DNA from 2 places in the Clostridium sp. FP1 genome. Region 1 is predicted to be linked to the other one. Evidence: a T-box and tRNA genes for the amino acid it is inferred to sense, from the RefSeq annotation. Region 1 holds a T-box; the other holds one or more tRNA genes.
What was found. The T-box of region 1 lies ahead of G9F70_RS19340 (valine--tRNA ligase). A T-box ahead of a tRNA ligase gene usually reads a tRNA of that ligase, here a tRNA-Val.
Positions count from the first base shown of each region.

Region 2: it encodes a tRNA-Val, which carries the amino acid that the T-box ahead of G9F70_RS19340 (valine--tRNA ligase) is inferred to sense. The anticodon was not compared.

Region 1 covers NZ_JAAMNJ020000001.1:4,013,999-4,023,610, reverse strand. The annotation lists gene G9F70_RS19355 (2-hydroxyacyl-CoA dehydratase) at 1-2,783, shown strand, start outside; gene G9F70_RS19350 (ABC transporter substrate-binding protein) at 3,140-4,162, opposite strand; gene G9F70_RS19345 (hypothetical protein) at 4,302-4,562, shown strand; T-box leader at 4,718-4,944, shown strand; gene G9F70_RS19340 (valine--tRNA ligase) at 5,053-7,695, shown strand; gene G9F70_RS19335 (bifunctional folylpolyglutamate synthase/dihydrofolate synthase) at 7,952-9,304, shown strand; gene G9F70_RS19330 (TIGR03905 family TSCPD domain-containing protein) at 9,417-9,612, opposite strand, start outside.
Region 2 covers NZ_JAAMNJ020000001.1:5,101,033-5,110,644, reverse strand. The annotation lists gene G9F70_RS24405 (NAD(P)/FAD-dependent oxidoreductase) at 1-1,143, opposite strand, end outside; tRNA gene G9F70_RS24400 (tRNA-Glu) at 1,473-1,547, shown strand; tRNA gene G9F70_RS24395 (tRNA-Val) at 1,561-1,636, shown strand; tRNA gene G9F70_RS24390 (tRNA-Asp) at 1,642-1,718, shown strand; tRNA gene G9F70_RS24385 (tRNA-Thr) at 1,728-1,802, shown strand; tRNA gene G9F70_RS24380 (tRNA-Glu) at 1,826-1,900, shown strand; tRNA gene G9F70_RS24375 (tRNA-Val) at 1,907-1,982, shown strand; tRNA gene G9F70_RS24370 (tRNA-Asp) at 1,988-2,064, shown strand; tRNA gene G9F70_RS24365 (tRNA-Thr) at 2,071-2,145, shown strand; gene G9F70_RS24360 (5'-nucleotidase C-terminal domain-containing protein) at 2,314-4,491, shown strand; gene G9F70_RS24355 (ATP-binding protein) at 4,625-5,599, opposite strand; gene G9F70_RS24350 (DnaD domain protein) at 5,592-6,578, opposite strand; gene G9F70_RS24345 (M23 family metallopeptidase) at 6,813-8,012, shown strand; gene G9F70_RS27170 (hypothetical protein) at 8,074-8,199, shown strand; gene G9F70_RS24340 (hypothetical protein) at 8,384-9,046, shown strand; gene G9F70_RS24335 (ATP-binding protein) at 9,297-9,612, shown strand, end outside.

The sequences.
Region 1 (9,612 bases):
CCTCTGTAGGTGATATATCAGCAGGTCTTTCTTATTCAGTCATAAAAAATGCACTACTAAAGGTTATTAAAATGAGAGACCCAAAGGACATGGGCGAAAAGATAATTGTTCAAGGCGGAACATTTTATAATGATGCAGTACTTAGGGCTTTTGAACTTATTTCAGGAAGAGAAGCAGTTAGACCAGATATTGCAGGTCTAATGGGTGCCTTTGGGGCTGCACTTATTGCAAAAGAAAGAACAGAGGAGGGAAAAATTTCTACATTATTAACACTTGAACAATTGGATAGCTTTAATGTAGAAACCTCAATGGGAAGATGTAATCAGTGCGCAAATAAATGTGTTCTTACTATTAATAAATTTGATAAGAGTCGGGAATTTATATCTGGTAATCGCTGTGAAAAAGCACTAGGTCACAGTGGTAAAAAAGAAGACATTCCTAATGTCTATGACTATAAATATAAAAGAATATTTAATTATATTCCGCTAAAGAAGGATAGAGCATTTAGAGGTACAATAGGCATTCCAAGGGTACTTAACATATATGAAAATTACCCATTCTGGTTTATTTTCTTTACAACTTTAGGATTTAGGGTAGAATTGTCCCAAAGATCATCTAAGCAGATATATGAAATGGGAATAGATACTATACCATCAGAATCGGCTTGTTATCCTGCTAAAATAGTTCATGGACATATAATGAGTCTTATAAATAATGGGATAGACACTATATTCTATCCTTGTATTCCTTATGAAAAAAAGGAACAGGCGGGAGCAGACGATCATTATAACTGTCCAATCGTAACTTCATATCCTGAGGTAATAAAAAATAATATGGATATATTGAAGGAAAAAAATATTAGGTTTTTAAGTCCTTTTATTTCTTTAGACAATAACAAAAAATTAGTTAGTAGGTTAACTGATGAGTTAGCATGTTTTGCCATCCATAAAGATGAAGTTGTGAAAGCTGCTGAAAAGGCATGGGCTGAAACTGAAAAGGTAAAATTAGACATTCGAAATAAGGGCGAGGAAGTAGTAGAATATATTAGGCGGACTGGAAAGAAAGGTATAGTTTTAGCTGGTAGACCTTATCATATAGATCCAGAAATCAATCATGGTATACCTAGTGTAATAACTGATTTTGATATGCCTGTACTTACAGAGGATTCTGTGGCTCATTTAGGTATAGTTGAAAGACCTTTAAGAATAGTAGACCAGTGGGTATATCATTCTAGATTATATGCTGCAGCTAGTTTTGTAGCGTGCGAGCCAAATATTGAGCTTATTCAGCTAAATTCTTTTGGTTGTGGACTTGATGCAGTTACCTCGGACCAAGTTCAAGAGATTTTAGGCAGTAGTGGGAAGATATATACAACTTTAAAAATTGATGAAGGAAATAATTTAGGAGCAGCGAGGATTAGAATAAGGTCCTTAAAGGCCGCACTTAATGAAAGGGATAAAAGTGAAGCTTTGCCTAGAAAAGTGGGCGAGGTTCACAGTAGGGTTATTTTCACTAAAGAAATGAGAAAAACACATACGCTTTTATCTCCACAAATGTCTCCAATACATTTTCAATTTGTACAGGAAGCTTTTAACTGCTCAGGATACAATTTAGAAATTTTACCTTCTGTAGATACTCAGGCTGTAGAAGAAGGCTTAAAGTATGTAAATAATGATGCTTGCTATCCAACAATAATTGTAGTGGGACAAATAATTGCTGCATTAAAATCAGGTAAATATGATATAGAAAACACCTCGGTTATAATTTCTCAAACTGGGGGAGGATGCAGAGCTACAAATTATATTGGATTCATTAGGAAAGCATTAAAGGAAGCAGGATTCCCAAAAATTCCAGTAGTATCCTTAAATGCTGCTGGTCTTGAGTCAAACCCAGGTTTTAAATTTTCCCATTCATTGGTTAAAAAATCAATAATGTCCTTGGTGTATGGAGATTTGCTAATGAGAGTGCTCTACAAGGTTAGACCATACGAGCAGATACTTGGCTCAGCTAATTTACTTTACCAAAAATGGGTAAAAACATGTAAAGAGGCAGTAATAAGGGGTAAAAGCCAAGAGTTTAAAAACAATATTTCTTCTATAGTGGCTGATTTTGATAATTTAGAAATTAAAAACATTAAAAAGCCTCAGATAGGGCTAGTAGGAGAGATTTTAGTTAAGTTCCATCCTACAGCTAACAATAACATTATAGATGTTATTGAAAATGAAGGCGGAGAGGCAGTTATGCCTGATTTAATAGACTTTTTCCTATACTGTGCTTTTGATGCTAAGTTTAAATACGAATATTTGGGCAAGAGCAAGAAGGATAAAATATTAAATAATATGGCAATCCGATATATAGAAAGTTTTAGAAAACATATGAAATTAGCGCTTGACCATAGTAAAAGATTTCATGCACCAAAAACTATATATGAATTGGCAGAGGGTGCAACACCTATTTTATCCTTGGGTAATCAAACAGGTGAAGGTTGGTTTTTGACTGGTGAAATGGTAGAGCTTATTGAAAGTGGTACAAAAAATATAGTGTGCATGCAACCTTTTGCTTGTCTTCCTAATCATGTGACAGGTAAAGGAATGATTAAAGAATTAAAAAGACGGTACCCAGGTGCCAATATAACTGCTATAGATTATGACCCGGGTGCTAGTGAAGTAAATCAAATTAATAGAATAAAGCTCATGATGTCTGTTGCTCTAAAAAATCTTGCGAATGAAGTAAAGGTTGAAGATGCTCATGAAGAAGTGGCTAGTGATAAGAAAGTAGACTGAAAAAAGTATGAAATTTCGACTACGTACATTGCAAACGAACTTAAAACTTGAAATTTGATTAAGAAAAACACCTAATTTTAAAATTATAGTTTATTCGCATCGTATTACAAATCACTTGGTGGAAATTTCATGCTTACATAAGCTAGGTAGCCCTCAGGAGATTTCTTGGTGTTGGAGACAACAATGAATAATTGTTATGTCCCCCAGAGGAATACCCAGGGGGCTAGCACTTCTGAGACAGGACGTCGAATAAGTGCGTTAGGAACTTTTTCATGGAATAAACTTAGATTCTGTTAACGAATTATCAACTATCCGAACAGCCGAAATACCGAACCTTCATTGTTTAGACTTTCTTTCTATTTTAGATCTTTTACTACTTTTTGAGCAAAGGTATTATTGACAATTTTATCAAAGGCAGGTCTTTGTGGGATTAAATCTGCTTTGTAAGATTGGATTATGTCCATAAGTCTAGTTAAGTCATCGGGTTTTAATACTGGGTTTGGTGAAAAAGCATTTGTTTTTCTATAGTTTTTAATAGATTCAACAAGGGCAGTCTCATCTGCACCAGGGAAGAAAGACTTAATTGAACTACATACTTCTGCGTCAGAATGGCTACTTACCCATTTTTGACCTTTATAAATTGCTCTAGTGACTTTTTCTATTATTACTGGATTTTTCTCTATATAAGATTTTGTAGCAAAAAAGCAAGTATAAGGCATGGTTCCAGCAGACTCTCCTATGGAGGCTACAATATGTCCGGAATTATCTTTGCTCATCATACTAGCAGTAGGCTCAAATAAAGTAACATAATCGCCTGTGCCTCCCTTAAAAGCTCCAGCAGTAGCTGTGAAAGCCAGGTTAGTAATAAGTTTTATATCTTCGCCGGGTTTAATACCATGATTTTTTAAAACATATTCTAGAGCCATTTCAGGTACTCCACCAGGTCTTCCACCTATTAGAGTTTTACCTTTTAAGGATTCCCAGTTAAAGTCTGTTTCAGCATTTCTAGCTACTAAGAAAGCCCCGTCTTTCTGTGTTAGTTGTGCAAAAATTACGGGATAGTCCGCCCGTTTTTGATTGTAGATGTAAATAACTTGTTCTGGTCCACAGAAACCTATATCTACAGCATTGCTTAAAACTTGTTGCATAGTTTTGTCTGCTCCTTGGCCCGTAGAAAGGTCAATTTCAATACCCTCTTCTTTAAAGAGACCCTCCGAAATAGCTGCATACATAGGAGCATAGAAAATAGAGCGAACTACTTCATTTAATTTCACCTTTGTGAGTGCTTCATTATTGGACTTTTTACATCCGGAAAATAGAGTGGTTATTAAGGCAAGAGATAAGAGTAGGGAAAAAACCGAGATTTTTTTAAGCTTCATAGATACCTCCATATTATAAAGTTGTTATGGTTATATAATATGAAGGTTATAAGAGATGTGTTTATAAAATAAAGTATATATTTTCCTATGGATATTAAGTAAATATTTTGATATAATATACTTTAGGTGGTGATAATGTATGGATAAAGAGATTTTAGAAATTTTAAAATCAATGCAACAAGATATCAAATCCGTAAAAACAACACAGGAAGAGCATACGCAAATATTAAGAGCGTTAGAACATAAAACTGATGTTATCTCTGCGCAGCAAGAGAATCTAAAGCACGAAGTATCAGAAATTAAAGGTGACGTTAAGGGTATAAGAAAAGACTTAAGTAATGTAGAACTTATCACTGCTAGTAATTGGTCAGATATTGTAAAATTAAAAGCTGTGAAATAGATATATTAAGAGCATTGAACCATTAAGGTTGAGTGCTCTTACTTTTGCTTTCATATGAAAAAAGTGTTTAAATATCACATTAAATTAAAATATATTATCTTGACATATAAATATTAAGGTGTATAATATGACATAAATCAAAATTTCATAAACCTTAAAAAGCTTAGATGAAGAGGAGTAAAGGAAAATTAATATTAAGAGAGGAAGATCCATAGGTTGTAAGATCTTCTATATGAAAAACCTTGAAGGTAGCTTCGGAGCTTCTTTGTTGAATTCATTTAATATGAGTAGTAGACAAAGACGGTTTTCTTAATCGTTAAATTATCAAGAGCCTGTAGATTTGCAGGAAAAAAGGTGGTACCGCGAGTTCTTCGTCCTTTTATAGACGAAGGCTCTTTTTGTTTTTTTGAAAATTAAGAGTTTCAACTGTTAATTATCCTAATGGGATATTGGTTTTATGTCTGATTTTACAAATAAGGAGGGAATATCCATGGAAGAAAATAACAATATTGCTAAGAATTATGATCCAAAAGATTTTGAAGAAAGACTTTACGCAAGGTGGGAAGAAAAAGGATACTTTACCCCAGATGTTGATAAAAATAAAAAGCCTTTTACAATTATGATGCCACCTCCAAATATTACAGGACAACTACATTTAGGTCATGCTCTTGATAATACACTTCAAGATATTTTAATAAGAACAAAGAGGATGCAAGGATATAGCACTTTGTGGCTACCAGGACAAGATCATGCAAGTATAGCTACAGAAGTAAAGGTTGAAAATGAACTTTTAAAGCAAGGACTTGTTAAAAAAGAAATGGGAAGAGAAGCATTCCTTGAAAAAGTTTGGGAATGGACTGATGAATATAGAGCAAAAATAAGAGGGCAATTAAAGAAGATGGGTTGTTCTGCTGACTTTACAAGGGAAAGCTTCACTATGGATGAAAACTTAAATCACGCAGTAAGAGAAGTTTTCGTTAAATTATATAAGGATGGATTTATTTATCAGGGAAATAGGATAACAAACTGGTGCCCTAAATGTATGACGGCAATTTCAGATGCGGAAATAATATTTGAAGAACAAGCAGGCCACTTTTGGCATATAAAATATCCAGTAGTAGGTAGTGATGAATTCTTAGAAATAGCTACCACAAGGCCGGAAACCATGCTTGGAGATACGGCTGTCGCAGTAAATCCTAAAGATCCTCGTTATGCACATTTAGTAGGAAAAACATTGATTTTACCTATAGTAAATAGAGAGATACCAATAGTTGCAGATGATTACGTTGATTTAGAGTTTGGAACAGGCGCGGTTAAGATCACTCCAGCACATGATCCTAATGACTTCCAAATAGGGAAGAGACATAATCTACCTGAAATAGTGATTTTGAATGAAAATGCAACTATATGTGAAGGTTATGGAAAATATTCAGGTCTTGACAGATATGAGGCAAGAAAGCTTATTGTAGAAGATTTAGATAGTGTAGGACTACTAGTTAAAATAAAAGAACACGCTCATAATGTAGGTACTCACGATAGATGCGGAGCTACTGTAGAGCCACTTTTATCCAAACAATGGTATGTTAAAATGGAATCTCTTGCAAAGCCTGCCATAGATGCTGTACGGGAAAAGAAAACCAAATTTGTTCCAGAGAGATTTGAAAAAACCTACTTTAATTGGATGGAAAACATTCAAGATTGGTGTATATCAAGACAGTTATGGTGGGGACATAGAATTCCAGTATGGTACTGTAAAGATTGTGGAGAAATTATAGTTGCATCAACGGAACCTACAAACTGTACTAAATGTAATAGCACAAATTTACAGCAAGATAAAGATGTACTTGATACTTGGTTTAGTTCAGCATTGTGGCCTTTCTCAACACTTGGCTGGCCAAATAATACAGAGGATTTAAAATACTTCTATCCAACAAGTGTTTTAGTAACAGGATATGATATTATATTCTTCTGGGTTGCAAGAATGATATTTTCTGGACTTTATAATTTAGAGGAAGTGCCATTTGAAACGGTATTAATGCATGGAATGGTTAGAGATGATAAGGGAAGAAAAATGTCTAAGTCACTTGGTAATGGTACAGACCCATTAGAAGTAATAGAAAAATACGGTGCAGATGCTTTAAGATTCTCACTTGCTACAGGAAATGCACCAGGAAGTGATATGAGATTCTATGAATCAAGAGTAGAATCCGCCAGAAACTTTGCTAACAAAATTTGGAATGCTTCTAGGTTTGTTATGATGAATTTCAATGAGGAGTTAATGATACAATACAAAGATAATAAAAATTATACTATTGCAGATAAGTGGATATTATCAAGAATGAATACTGTAGTAAAAGAAGTTACGGAAAATATAGAGAAGTTTGAAATAGGAATAGCTCTTCAAAAGGTTAATGATTTTATGTGGACAGAATTCTGTGATTGGTATATTGAGCTTGTTAAGCCAGTATTATATGCAGAAGATGGCCCGGCAAAAGGTATCGCATTAAATGTATTAAATAATGTATTAAAAACTGGACTTAAATTGCTTCATCCTGTTATGCCATTTATAACAGAGGAAATTTATACTCATTTAGATAACGAGTACCAATCTATAACTATTGCTAAATGGCCAGAGTATGAAGAGGCCCTTAAAGATGAAAACGCAGAACAAAACATGAACTATATTATAGAAGCAATAAAAGACGTAAGAAATGCTAGAGCAGATATGGATGTACCACCTTCAAGAAAAGCTAAAACATTTATTTATGCTACAGAAGGAAAAGAAGCGTTTCACCAAGGATTAGTTTATTTCCAAAAACTTGCTTTTGCAAGTGAAGTAGTATTCTTAAATTCTAAAGAGGAAGCGCCAGAAAATGTAGTTACAGTAGTAACTAAGGGTGCAGAAGTATATATGCCATTACTTGAGCTTGTAGATTTAGAAAAAGAATTAGAAAGATTAAACAAGGAAAAAGAAAAACTAGAAAAAGAAATAGATAGAGTAGAGAAAAAGCTTTGCAATGAAAAATTTACAGCTAAAGCTCCAGTAGAGGTAGTGGAAGAAGAAAAAGCTAAGGGTGAAAAATATAAAGAAATGTACAATTCAGTAATCAAAAGTATAGAAAATTTAAAATAAATTTTAGAAAAAGGTTCCTATGTTTAAATAAAACATAGGAACCTTTTTTACTAAAAAGGAAGGGGACAGTTAACAACTAATAAAACTAATTAAGAAGATAGATAAAATAGTTGTTAACTGTCCCCAATGGTTTTATTAAAAATAAAAGTAAAAATAAAAATAAAAGGTTGTTAACTGTCCCTATGTTGGTATAGAATTTAAGAGAAAGTCAAAAAGTCATTAACTGTCCCCACCTAGTTTGAAAGGAATGATAAATATGAATTATAATGAAGCTATGGATTATATAAAAAACACAGCCAAGTTTGGTACTAAACTTGGGCTTGAGAGAACTGAAAAAATATTAGAACTTTTAGGAAATCCACATAAAAAATTAAAATGCATACATATTGCAGGAACTAACGGAAAAGGTTCTACTACAGCTATGGTGACTAATATTTTGGTTAAATCCGGATATAAGGTAGGTTCATATATTTCGCCATTTATTGAAGAGTTTGAAGAGCGTATGCAAATAAACAATACAAATATTTCTAAAGCAGATTTAAGCAATATTATAACAGAGGTTTCCAAGGCAGTGGAAAAAGTGGTGGAACTAGGTTATAGTAACCCAACAGAATTTGAAATCATTACTTGTGCAGGATTTTTATATTTTTATAAAAATAAGGTAGATTTTGCAGTAATGGAAGTGGGTATGGGAGGAAGGCTTGACTCAACAAATGTAATTATACCTGTTGTAAGTGTTATTACATCTATTAGCTTGGACCATACTCAAATATTAGGTGATACCATAGATAAAATTGCTTATGAAAAAGCAGGCATTATAAAGGAAGGAATTCCTGTAGTTATGTTTCCACAACAAAAAGAAAGCTACGATGTAATAGAAAGAATATGTAGAGAAAAAAATTGCAAATTAATAAAAGTACCTCGAGAATCAGCTACATATTTGGGAAAGGAAAATTTACAGCAGGTTTCAATAACTTCATTAGAGGGGACAGGTTATAGCAATAATAATCTTATTACTCAAAAGTTGAAAGTTCAAACTTTAAATAATGATTATATTATTGAACTTTCACTTCTAGGAAAGCATCAATTATTAAACTGCTGCGTAGCTATTAATGTTATAGAGGAGCTTATAGTGCAAGGTGCCACAATAAGTAAAAATGATATTTTAATGGGTCTTGGAACTGTAAAATGGCCAGCCCGCCTTGAGGTAATGAATAAAAAGCCTTTAGTTGTTATAGATGGAGCACATAATATTGATGGTATAAAAAACCTTACTGAAAGTATCGACATGTATTTTAACTATAACAAAATTATATTAATCTTGGGAATACTTGCAGATAAACAAGTTGAAGAGATGATAAAGACTATAGTTCCAAAGGTAAGTAGAGTTATCACCGTTACTCCACATAGCCAGCGGGCTGAACTTTCACAGCAATTAAAAGTCCAAGTAGAAAAATACATTGGGAGCTGCGAGTCAATTGAAAATTATGAGGAGGCATATAAAAAAGCTTTGAGCTATTGCGAGCAAGAGGATTTATTATTAGTGTGTGGTTCCTTATATATGGTAGGAGATATGAGAAAAATAATACGCAATATTCATAATCGTTAATACTGCAGCGCTGCAGGTGATGATTAAATAGATAAAAGTGGCTGTCTAAAAAGCTATGGAATATAGGGTTAATACCTTAATTTCATAGCTTTTATGTGTTTATATTATTTAATTAAGCATTTACAACTAATTCTTCAAGTGCTAAAGCTAACTGGTCAGGGCAAGAAGTGCTTTTATCGCCACAGCTAATACCCTTAAGCTTTTTTATAGCCTCCTGAACACCCATTCCTTTTACTAGGCTTGAGATTCCAATTAAATTGCCAGGGCATCCTCCTGTAAAAACAACCTCTGTTATTTTATCATTTACT
Region 2 (9,612 bases), 1.1 Mb from region 1:
TACTTCACCCGCAAGGAATAGATTGGTAGCAATATTGGATTCTAGAGTTTCGGAGTTAACTTCTTTTGTGTTAATTCCCCCGGCGGTTACCTGAGCATTGGAGAAAGAATTAGTGCCTGAAACTTCAAATTCCCATTGTTTTAAAAGTGTATAAATAGCACTTTTTTCTTTGAAATCAAGATCGCAACAAGGCTTATGAATATCTTCTATTTTTGCCTCTTTTAAAATTATCGGGATGACTTTCTTGTTAATTACTCCAATAAAAGAATCGTGCACGCCTCGACTTTCAAATACTGACCAATGGTTTCCTAAAAATTCCTTTAAATTTTCAGAAGAAATAGTTGGTAACATATCAATTTTTAAAGAAACTTTGTTATTTTTAGATAAACTATAAGACACAGTTCTGCTAAGCTGAAGGATTGGAGGTCCTGAAATACCATAGTCAGTGAAAAGTATCTCTCCAAATTCCTTTTGGACACATTCGCCATTTATAAATATTTCTGCATAACCGTCGAATTTAACTCCAGATAATGCCTTTAATCTATTGTAGTTTAATTTAAGCTGCACAAGGGCCGGCATTGGCGGTATTATACTGTGCCCTAATTGTTTAGCTAGTATGTATCCAGAACCGTCAGAACCTGTCTTAGGGGCAGATTTACCGCCAGTGGCAATAATTAACTTTTCACATTCATATGTAGTGTTGTCTGCAGTGAAAATTTTAAAGCCATTATTATTTTTAATAATCTCTTTAGCTTTTGTGTTTGTATATATAGGAATATGCTTTTCTTCTATTGCAAAGCGTAGTATATCAATGACTGATGATGCTTGCATTGACATAGGAAACATTTTACCACCCTCTAAAGTTACTAAAGGTATACCTAAAGAGGCAAAAAAATCTATAGTATCCACTACGTTAAAAGAATCTAGTGTATGACTTGCAAAATCTGGATTTTCGCTGTGATAGCAAGTTCTATTTATGTTCGCATTACTGATATTGCATCTTCCATTACCGGTGGTTAATATTTTTTTGCCTATTCGATCGGTTCCTTCAATTATTGCTACATCTAGTCCAGAATCTTTTGCTATTATTGCAGAGGTTAAACCGGCGGCACCTCCGCCAACTATTATAAGAGAATGTTTCAAGAAAATCTCTCCCTTCGAGAAAAAAATATATTTGTAGTATAAAGTATGATATCTATGATTTTACCCTAAAACGGCGACCTTTAATATTAATTTTTATTTTATGTTATAAGAATTTTTAGAATTACTTAGAAGTGGAATAGGTATTTGTAATTATGAACTATATTTTTTTGTATAACAAACTGTTGAATTTACTGGGTTTGTGTATTATATTAAAAAATAAATAAATAAAAACAAGAAAACATGTTGACACTTCGGGAAAAATGCTTTATTATAGTTTATGTTGGGTTGCGAGACGGAAGCACATGATAAATAAAGTAACAGTTTAGTATGGCTCCTTGGTCAAGCGGTTAAGACACCACCCTTTCACGGTGGTAACAGGGGTTCAATTCCCCTAGGAGTCACCAATAAAACATATATGGGAGCATAGCTCAGCTGGGAGAGCATCTGCCTTACAAGCAGAGGGTCACAGGTTCGAACCCTGTTGTTCCCACCATATATGGCCCAGTGGCTCAGTTGGTTAGAGTGCCGCCCTGTCACGGCGGAGGTCGACGGTTCGAGTCCGTTCTGGGTCGCCATTTTTGTTAGCTAGCATGGCTCAACGGTAGAGCAGCTGACTTGTAATCAGCAGGTTGTAGGTTCAATTCCTATTGCTAGCTCCAATAAAAACTTAATAAATTAATAAGGCTCCTTGGTCAAGAGGTTAAGACACCACCCTTTCACGGTAGTAACAGGGGTTCAATTCCCCTAGGAGTCACCAATATATGGGAGCATAGCTCAGCTGGGAGAGCATCTGCCTTACAAGCAGAGGGTCACAGGTTCGAACCCTGTTGTTCCCACCATATATGGCCCAGTGGCTCAGTTGGTTAGAGTGCCGCCCTGTCACGGCGGAGGTCGACGGTTCGAGTCCGTTCTGGGTCGCCAATCCTTGCTAGCATGGCTCAACGGTAGAGCAGCTGACTTGTAATCAGCAGGTTGTAGGTTCGATTCCTATTGCTAGCTCCAAAAAAGCACTAAACATTTGTTTAGTGCTTTTTTTTGTTTTTTGGGAAATTATTTGTAGCGATAAATTTCCAACAGAGTTATTGAATAACCTACTATAAGTGGTATAATAAGTATTACAAAAATGTTATAGGTCAAAACTAAAAAACATTAAAAACAAGGGGGACAAAAATGCATAAAACAAACAAAAAAGTTCTCAGTACGGTTGTTGGGGTACTTATGTTAATTAATCTTATTAGTACCATTTCACCGAAAACCGTTAATGCGGAGGTAGCAAGCGATGGGGTAAAGATTACAATTCTAGGAACGTCAGATATTCATGGAAGATATATGCCATGGGATTACTCAATGGATGCACAAAGTATGGCAGGTAGTTTGACGCAAATCTATACAAAGGTCAAATCAATTCGTAATGAAAATCCAAACACAATTTTAGTAGACGCTGGAGATTTAATTCAAGACAATTCTGCTGAACTTTTTAACAATTCGCCAAAGCACCCAGCTATGGTTGCATTGAATGAAATGGGTTACGATGTATGGAATATGGGTAATCATGAGTTTAACTTTGGACTTGATGTGCTCAGCACTGTAACTAAGCAGTTTAATGGAAAGGTTATCTCAGGAAATATATATAAAGAAGATGGAAGCAGATTTGCTCCTGCATATACAATTATTGAAAAAGAAGGGGTTAAGATTGCCCTAATTGGGATGGATACTCCACTAATTACTCAGTTTGAGGCAGGAACTGATCATCTTAAAGGACTTAAAGTAGTGAATCCCATAGATGAAACTAAAAAGGTAATTAATGAACTAAGAGGCACAGTTGATGCTATGGTAGGAATTATGCATATGGGTATTGATAATGAAAACAATATTGCAGGTACTGGTGTACGAGATATTGCAAATGCTTGTCCAGAGTTAACAGCTATTGTATCGGGACACATGCATAAGCTTGTTAAACAAGAAACCATAAATGGAGTATTAATTACCGAACCTAATAAATATGGATCAGCTTTATCAAAAATAGATTTATCATTTAAGAAAGTAAATGGAAAAATTGAATTAGATAAAAAATCTAGTGACGCTATAGTTATTGATAGTAGTGTTCAATCAGATAAGGGACTTGAAAAGTCGCTTGAACTATATCATAATGTTGCTCGCGCAGATGCAAATACAATTGTTGGGCAGTTGAAGGGAATAGATCTTGTTCCATCAGATGAAATAAATGGAATACCTCAGGTACAAATACAGCAAACACCGCTAGCAGATTTCTTTCAAGAAGTTATGCTTTACTATAGTAAAGCGGATGTAGTAGGAATGCAAATTGATAATGATAAAGCAAAGCTTAATGTTGGACCAATAAAGAAAAAGGATATTTCATATAATTATCAGTATGCAGGTGGAGAAGTAACGGTTTTTGAATTAACAGGTAAAGATTTAAAGGGGTATATGGAGTGGTCCGCTGGCTACTTTAACTCAACGAGTCCTGGAGATGTTACTGTAAGTTTTAATAGTAATAGGCGTGCATCAAAATATAGTACAAATGATATGTTTGGTGGAGTTAAATATGAAATAGACCTTACGAAGCAAGAAGGAAGCAGAATAGTGAATTTAAGACATATGAATGGAACTACAATAAAAAGTGATGAAGTTTTGAAGCTTGGCATGAATGATTATAGAATGCAGGCATTAATAGGAAAAGGTGGAGTGTTTGAAGGAAAAACCTTTAAGAAGCTTTGGAGTTCAACAGATAAAACTGCTTTTGGTGAGGAACAAGGAACAATAAGAAATCTTGCAATTAGATATATAAAAGAAGTTAAAAAGGGTATTATAACATCAAGTATTCAAGACAATTGGAGGATAATAGGTGTTGACACAACTTCATTAGAAAGAAAAGATATAGTTAAACTTGTAAATTCAGGAATACTTGAAGTAGCAAAAACAGCTGATGGAAAATATACAAATATAGCATCAATAAATATTAAGGATGCTACACCTTTGGATGAAATAAGTGACCTATGCAAGAAGGCAAATATAGAGCTAGGAAAATTTACTGCTGGAACTCGTAAGGGTGAATTCTACCATAAGTTAAATGCAATTATGAATCCTGAGCTGGTGGTAGTTAAGCCAGAAACACCAGTATCAGTAAAGGAAAAAGCAAGTAAAAAATACGGGGTAGTAACTTCATATGCTCTTAACGTTAGAAGTGGAGCTTCAGCGAAGTCTGAGGTTATTGGATATGTTGCTAAAGGGGAAAAACTTGAGGTGCTCGGAATGACAAACAAGTGGGTTAAAATCTCTTATAAAGGTAAAGTAGGATATGTTTATAGCTCATATGTTAAACTTTAAATCATAGAAATGAGGAAAGATATGGTTGGCGAAGCTTCATTAAAGAAAATCAATGATAAAAGAATTATGGTTATAAATTAAAATTAATAGAAAAACCCACTAAATGGACACCGACTCCATTTAGTGGTTCTTTTTATTTACTTAAATTTTTCTTTATTCTTATATCCTCACAAAAGAATTTGCAGGCGGTAAAATTGCCAAGCAATCTAGAGGTTATTCTTTCAGAATAGGTATTTAATAAATTTCCAAGAGTTAAATTAGTAGATACTAGCATTTTCTTTTGTTTTAATAACTTTGTGTTAAGCAAATTAAACATTTCCATTTTAGTAAAATCTGAAATTTGCTCAGTACCCAAATCATCTATAATAAGTAAGTCACAATTTATTAGTAACTCCTCTAAAGAGCTGTCACCATTAAACCGAACTTCTTTTAAACTCTTTATTAATTCTTCCGCAGTTCTATATACTACAAAAAAGCCTTTGTCCATTAATTCCTTTGTAATGCAGTGAGACAGAAAAGTTTTCCCTGTGCCGGGGCCTCCGTAGAATAATAGATTTTCATCAGAGTCGTTGAAATTTTTCAAAAAATCCATAGACGTAGATAAAATATTTTCCATGTTCTTTTTTGGAGATTCTGATGCATGTTCACTTTTTCTAGAAGGATAATAATCCATGTTAAAATTATCGAAATTATGAGTTTTTAGCATGCCGCGGAGTTCAGAACCAGTGTAATAAACATCTATAACCTTTTGCTTAAAACAGGAGCATTTAGTATTCCCAATAAAACCTGTATCGCGACATTTATTACATCTATAATGTAAATTCAAGTATTCCATATCAAAACCATTAGAAACTAATAGTTCAGATTTCTTCACCCTTAAATCTACTATTTTTTCTCTTAGATCACGTAAATATTCATCTCTATTATGGATGCTTTTCAAGGCACTAATGGATAATTCTATACAAAGCTTACCTATTTTGCGGTCTAATTCAATAATTTCAGGGTGATTTTTTTCTATGTGAGTTTTTCTTTTTCTAAAGTCACTCTCTTCTTCTTCTCTTACTCTATCATATAGTGCTAATATTTTAGTTTGGTACCCTTTAATCATTCTTATCCCATCCTAGTAATTTTTTTTCTAGTTCATCAAAGTCATAGGCTCTTTGTTCATAATCATTAAAACTTCCTTTGGCAGGTTTCCCACCAGCAGTAACGTTTTTAGTAGTCACTAATCTTTTTTTATCTTTTTTCTCAATATCTTCTAGTGATTTTATACCATCTTTAAACCAACTATTTAGAATTCCATCAATATATTTAAAATCAGCTCTACTCAGTCTATCAAAACAGATATCGCAAGCTTTAAATATTACTTCTAGGGAAAATTTATAAACATTTACCCATTTATCTAATATTTGTTCTTGAGGCTTCATTATTTCAGGGGCTTTTATTCCTAAGTAATTTAATATTTTCCTAATATTTATCCATTTATCCTCATGTTTTTTTATATAAGATTGGGCATCTTCAATATCTTTAATATTGGCATCATGCCATGCAATTGCAATGGTTTCAATATACCTATAGTCAACCTTACCTTTTGATACACAATATTGAATTAACAGAAGTATTAGCTCAGGAGCGAAACTATAATCCTTTTGCCAACTTAGGTACATAGTCATTTCTTTTGGTGAAAGAGGTTTGGCTAGTAACTTTTCAATATCTTGAAGCATACCTTTTATAGAAGAATTGGCCAATTCTTCAAGCAGATTTATATTTTGAATATTTTCATCAGGAACATCTAGTAAATCTAAGAATTCAATATTAAAATTACCCATATTATCAATGGGAGTCATTTTAATTGTATTCTGGTCATTCCAATAGTTCCAAGCATTAACAACATCAGTCTCTAGGAGCCCAAGGGTATTTGCTATAACTGAAGATGTAGCACCTATTTCTCCAGATGCACAATATTTCAGTCCAAGAAGGTAAACTTTAACGAATTCTCCCCTAGCTCTAGGCATAAACTTATCTATAAAAATATTACTCACAGGAGTATATCTATAATTTTCATTTTTAAACATGAAAGTGCTCATAAAGTCACTACCTTTCTTTTATAGTATAGAAGTATGATCTTAAATAAAAAAGCTACAATTAATTTATATGATGTACCTTATAAATTATGTTTAATAGTACAGTCTATAAAAAATTCATTATACAACTTATAGTATACCATATAGTTAAACATAGAAATAAAAAAAATATATTTCAATGGTGTTTAAAATTAGACATATAGGGCATATTAAGTAAGTGTCATAGGAGGTATAAAATTGAATATTATAAGACGAAACAAAATGAATATAAGTGTTATAGTAATAACACTTATGATTACAGCTACTACTATGTATTTTAATGTTTATAGGTTTAAAGGTTATAAGGTTTCTATAGGGAAAAGTGCCATAACCTATGTGAAAAGTAAAAAAGAATTTAATAAAACATATAAACAATTACAAAGTGAAATAGAGTCTAAACATAGAAATGTGATTATAAAAAAAGATTTCACTTTAGATAAGACAAAGGTAGAAGATGTTGATATGTTTATAAGTGGGGATAACCTTAAGAAGGTAATGTTAAAAAAATTAGACATAGTAGCAGATGGATTTCTAATGAAATCAGATAATAGAAAAATAGCATATGTTGCATCCGAAAATCAAGGAAAAGAAATTTTGAATTCTGTAAAAGATTATTACTCTAAAGAAGCAAAGTTAAATAGTATTAAAAAAACAGACATAGTAAATAAAATTAAATATGAATCTGTTGTGGTTAAAATAAGAAATCTATATGAAAGCTCTGAAATTGTGAGTGAATTAATAAAGTATAACACTAGAGCACAAATACCCTTTATAACTGTCAAAGTAGTAGGTAATACAAGTAAAGAAAAAGCTATATACCCAACTACAATTATAACGGCCTCTAGTACACTAATGAATGGGGTTACCAAGATTAAGTGTGAAGGTAAAGAGGGGATTAAAAAGGTTACTACTGAGATAATAGCCCTTAATAATAAGACTGTGTCTGAAAAGGTTTTAAAGTCGGAAATCATAATACCTGCGAAAAACAAAGAGATATACGTTGGAAATTATAAACCCGTAATAGTTGGACTTACCAATATGAATAGTCCATCAAGAGGGAGCATAAGTTCAAACTTTGGTATGCGCTGGGGGAAAATGCATAAAGGCGTTGATATAGCGGCGAGTTTTGGTGCGGCAATAAGTGCCGTATTAGATGGTACCGTTGCTTATGCAGCTTGGCAAGATGGTTATGGTAATGTAATAAAAATTAATCATGGAGGAGGAATAGAGACTACCTATGCACATTGTAGTGCTATTAATGTTAAAAAGGGTGAAGTTGTAAAACTGGGCGAAAAAATAGGAGAAGTAGGAAGTACTGGTAATAGTACGGGACCTCATCTACATTTTGAGGTAAGAGAAAATGGTGAACCTAAAAATCCTCAAAAATATATAAGGTAAAAATAAATATATGAATAAAAATATGTTAAAAGTAAAAAATATATAATAAAGGAGTGATTTTATGCCATATAAAGAAATGAAGTCGCCAGCAAAAGAAAAAGATAATAAACCAAAAAAGCCAGAGACTATTGAAGATTCTGATATGCAGAAGAAGAAACGTAAGTCAGCAATAAAATTTGAAGAATAAATAAAGTGCGCAATGGATTTAAGATATTTTTAATAAAAAGAGCTATCATGCTCTTTTTATTTTTAAAGAAGAATTAATTACTAGTAATATTTTATATGGTAACATAAGTTACTGTGATTTTAGGCTAAATATATTATTATTAATATATAGAATAGATAAATAAACAAATATTGGAGGAATAATAATGAGCGCTTTTTTAGCACCTATTCACACCTGGTTATTTAATAAAATTTTATTGGCAGAGGAATTAGAGAAAAGTTTAAAAGAAGTTTATATAGATAAATACAAAGACGTTGCAAAAGAGGTGGTTGAAAAATCCCTAGTTTATGGTAGCCCCATAGATATCACGAAAAATATAGAGGATATAATTGATAAATCAAATATACATGGTTGGTTACAAGATAAAATTAGCAGCGTTGAAACTAGAACAGCGTATGTAATAACAGAGATGATTAAAAAATGCGGAGAAGATGCACAAGGCATTGCTGAGCTAAGTTTTAAAAATCAAGGTAGAACTGTTGGAGAAACTTTAAAAGCAAAAGAAATGCCAGAAGGTGCAGAAGAATTGTATAATGCTCTTAATATTTATTTGTTAGAAGGTATGCCTTGTGATAGAGTTACAAGGATTATAAAATCAGAAAACAATGTATTAGAGTGGGAAACTACAAGCTGCATTCATAAAAAATATTGGGAAATGGTAAATGGAGATGTAAATATATTTTACAATCTTAGGCATAACTGGATTAAAGCATTTATTGAAAATTCTAATGAAAGATATACTTATAATTTTATCCAGGGTTTAGAATATAATAATGTAAGGTCAGTAAATCAAATTATAGCTAAGTAAATACTTTAAAAACTGAAGGTAACGTTAAGAGTAAAATAGCGATAAGAATGTTTAAACATTTTTATGGCTATTTTATTTTGTTATTTATAAAAGGATGTTGGATTATAAAACAAATAGATGAAAACAAATACATATAATGGTATAATATTCTTGTATTTACATTAATAGATGAATTTTATTTACAGCATTATTAAATTTATGAAAGTTATTGTGTGATTTTTAATTATTAATACATAGGAGGCTAAGAAACATGGGTTTAAAAGAAGAAACTATAGATATTGAGTATGAGCAGTTGCCTATTCCAATAATATCATTTAATAAAGATATTAAAGTTAATTATTTAAATAGTGAAGCAAAAGATATACTAAAAAAGATAAACATATCTGACTGTAATTATGAAAGTGAAGTTGCTATACCAATATGGCTTAATATAAAAACCCAAGAGTTTATTAAAAGTGATGAGGAACGGCAAAATTACATAAAAAAAATTAAAGCCCAAGAAACACTTTATTTCCTACAATTAATTTTTAAAAAGATACTTGATAAAGATAATAATTGTAATGAAA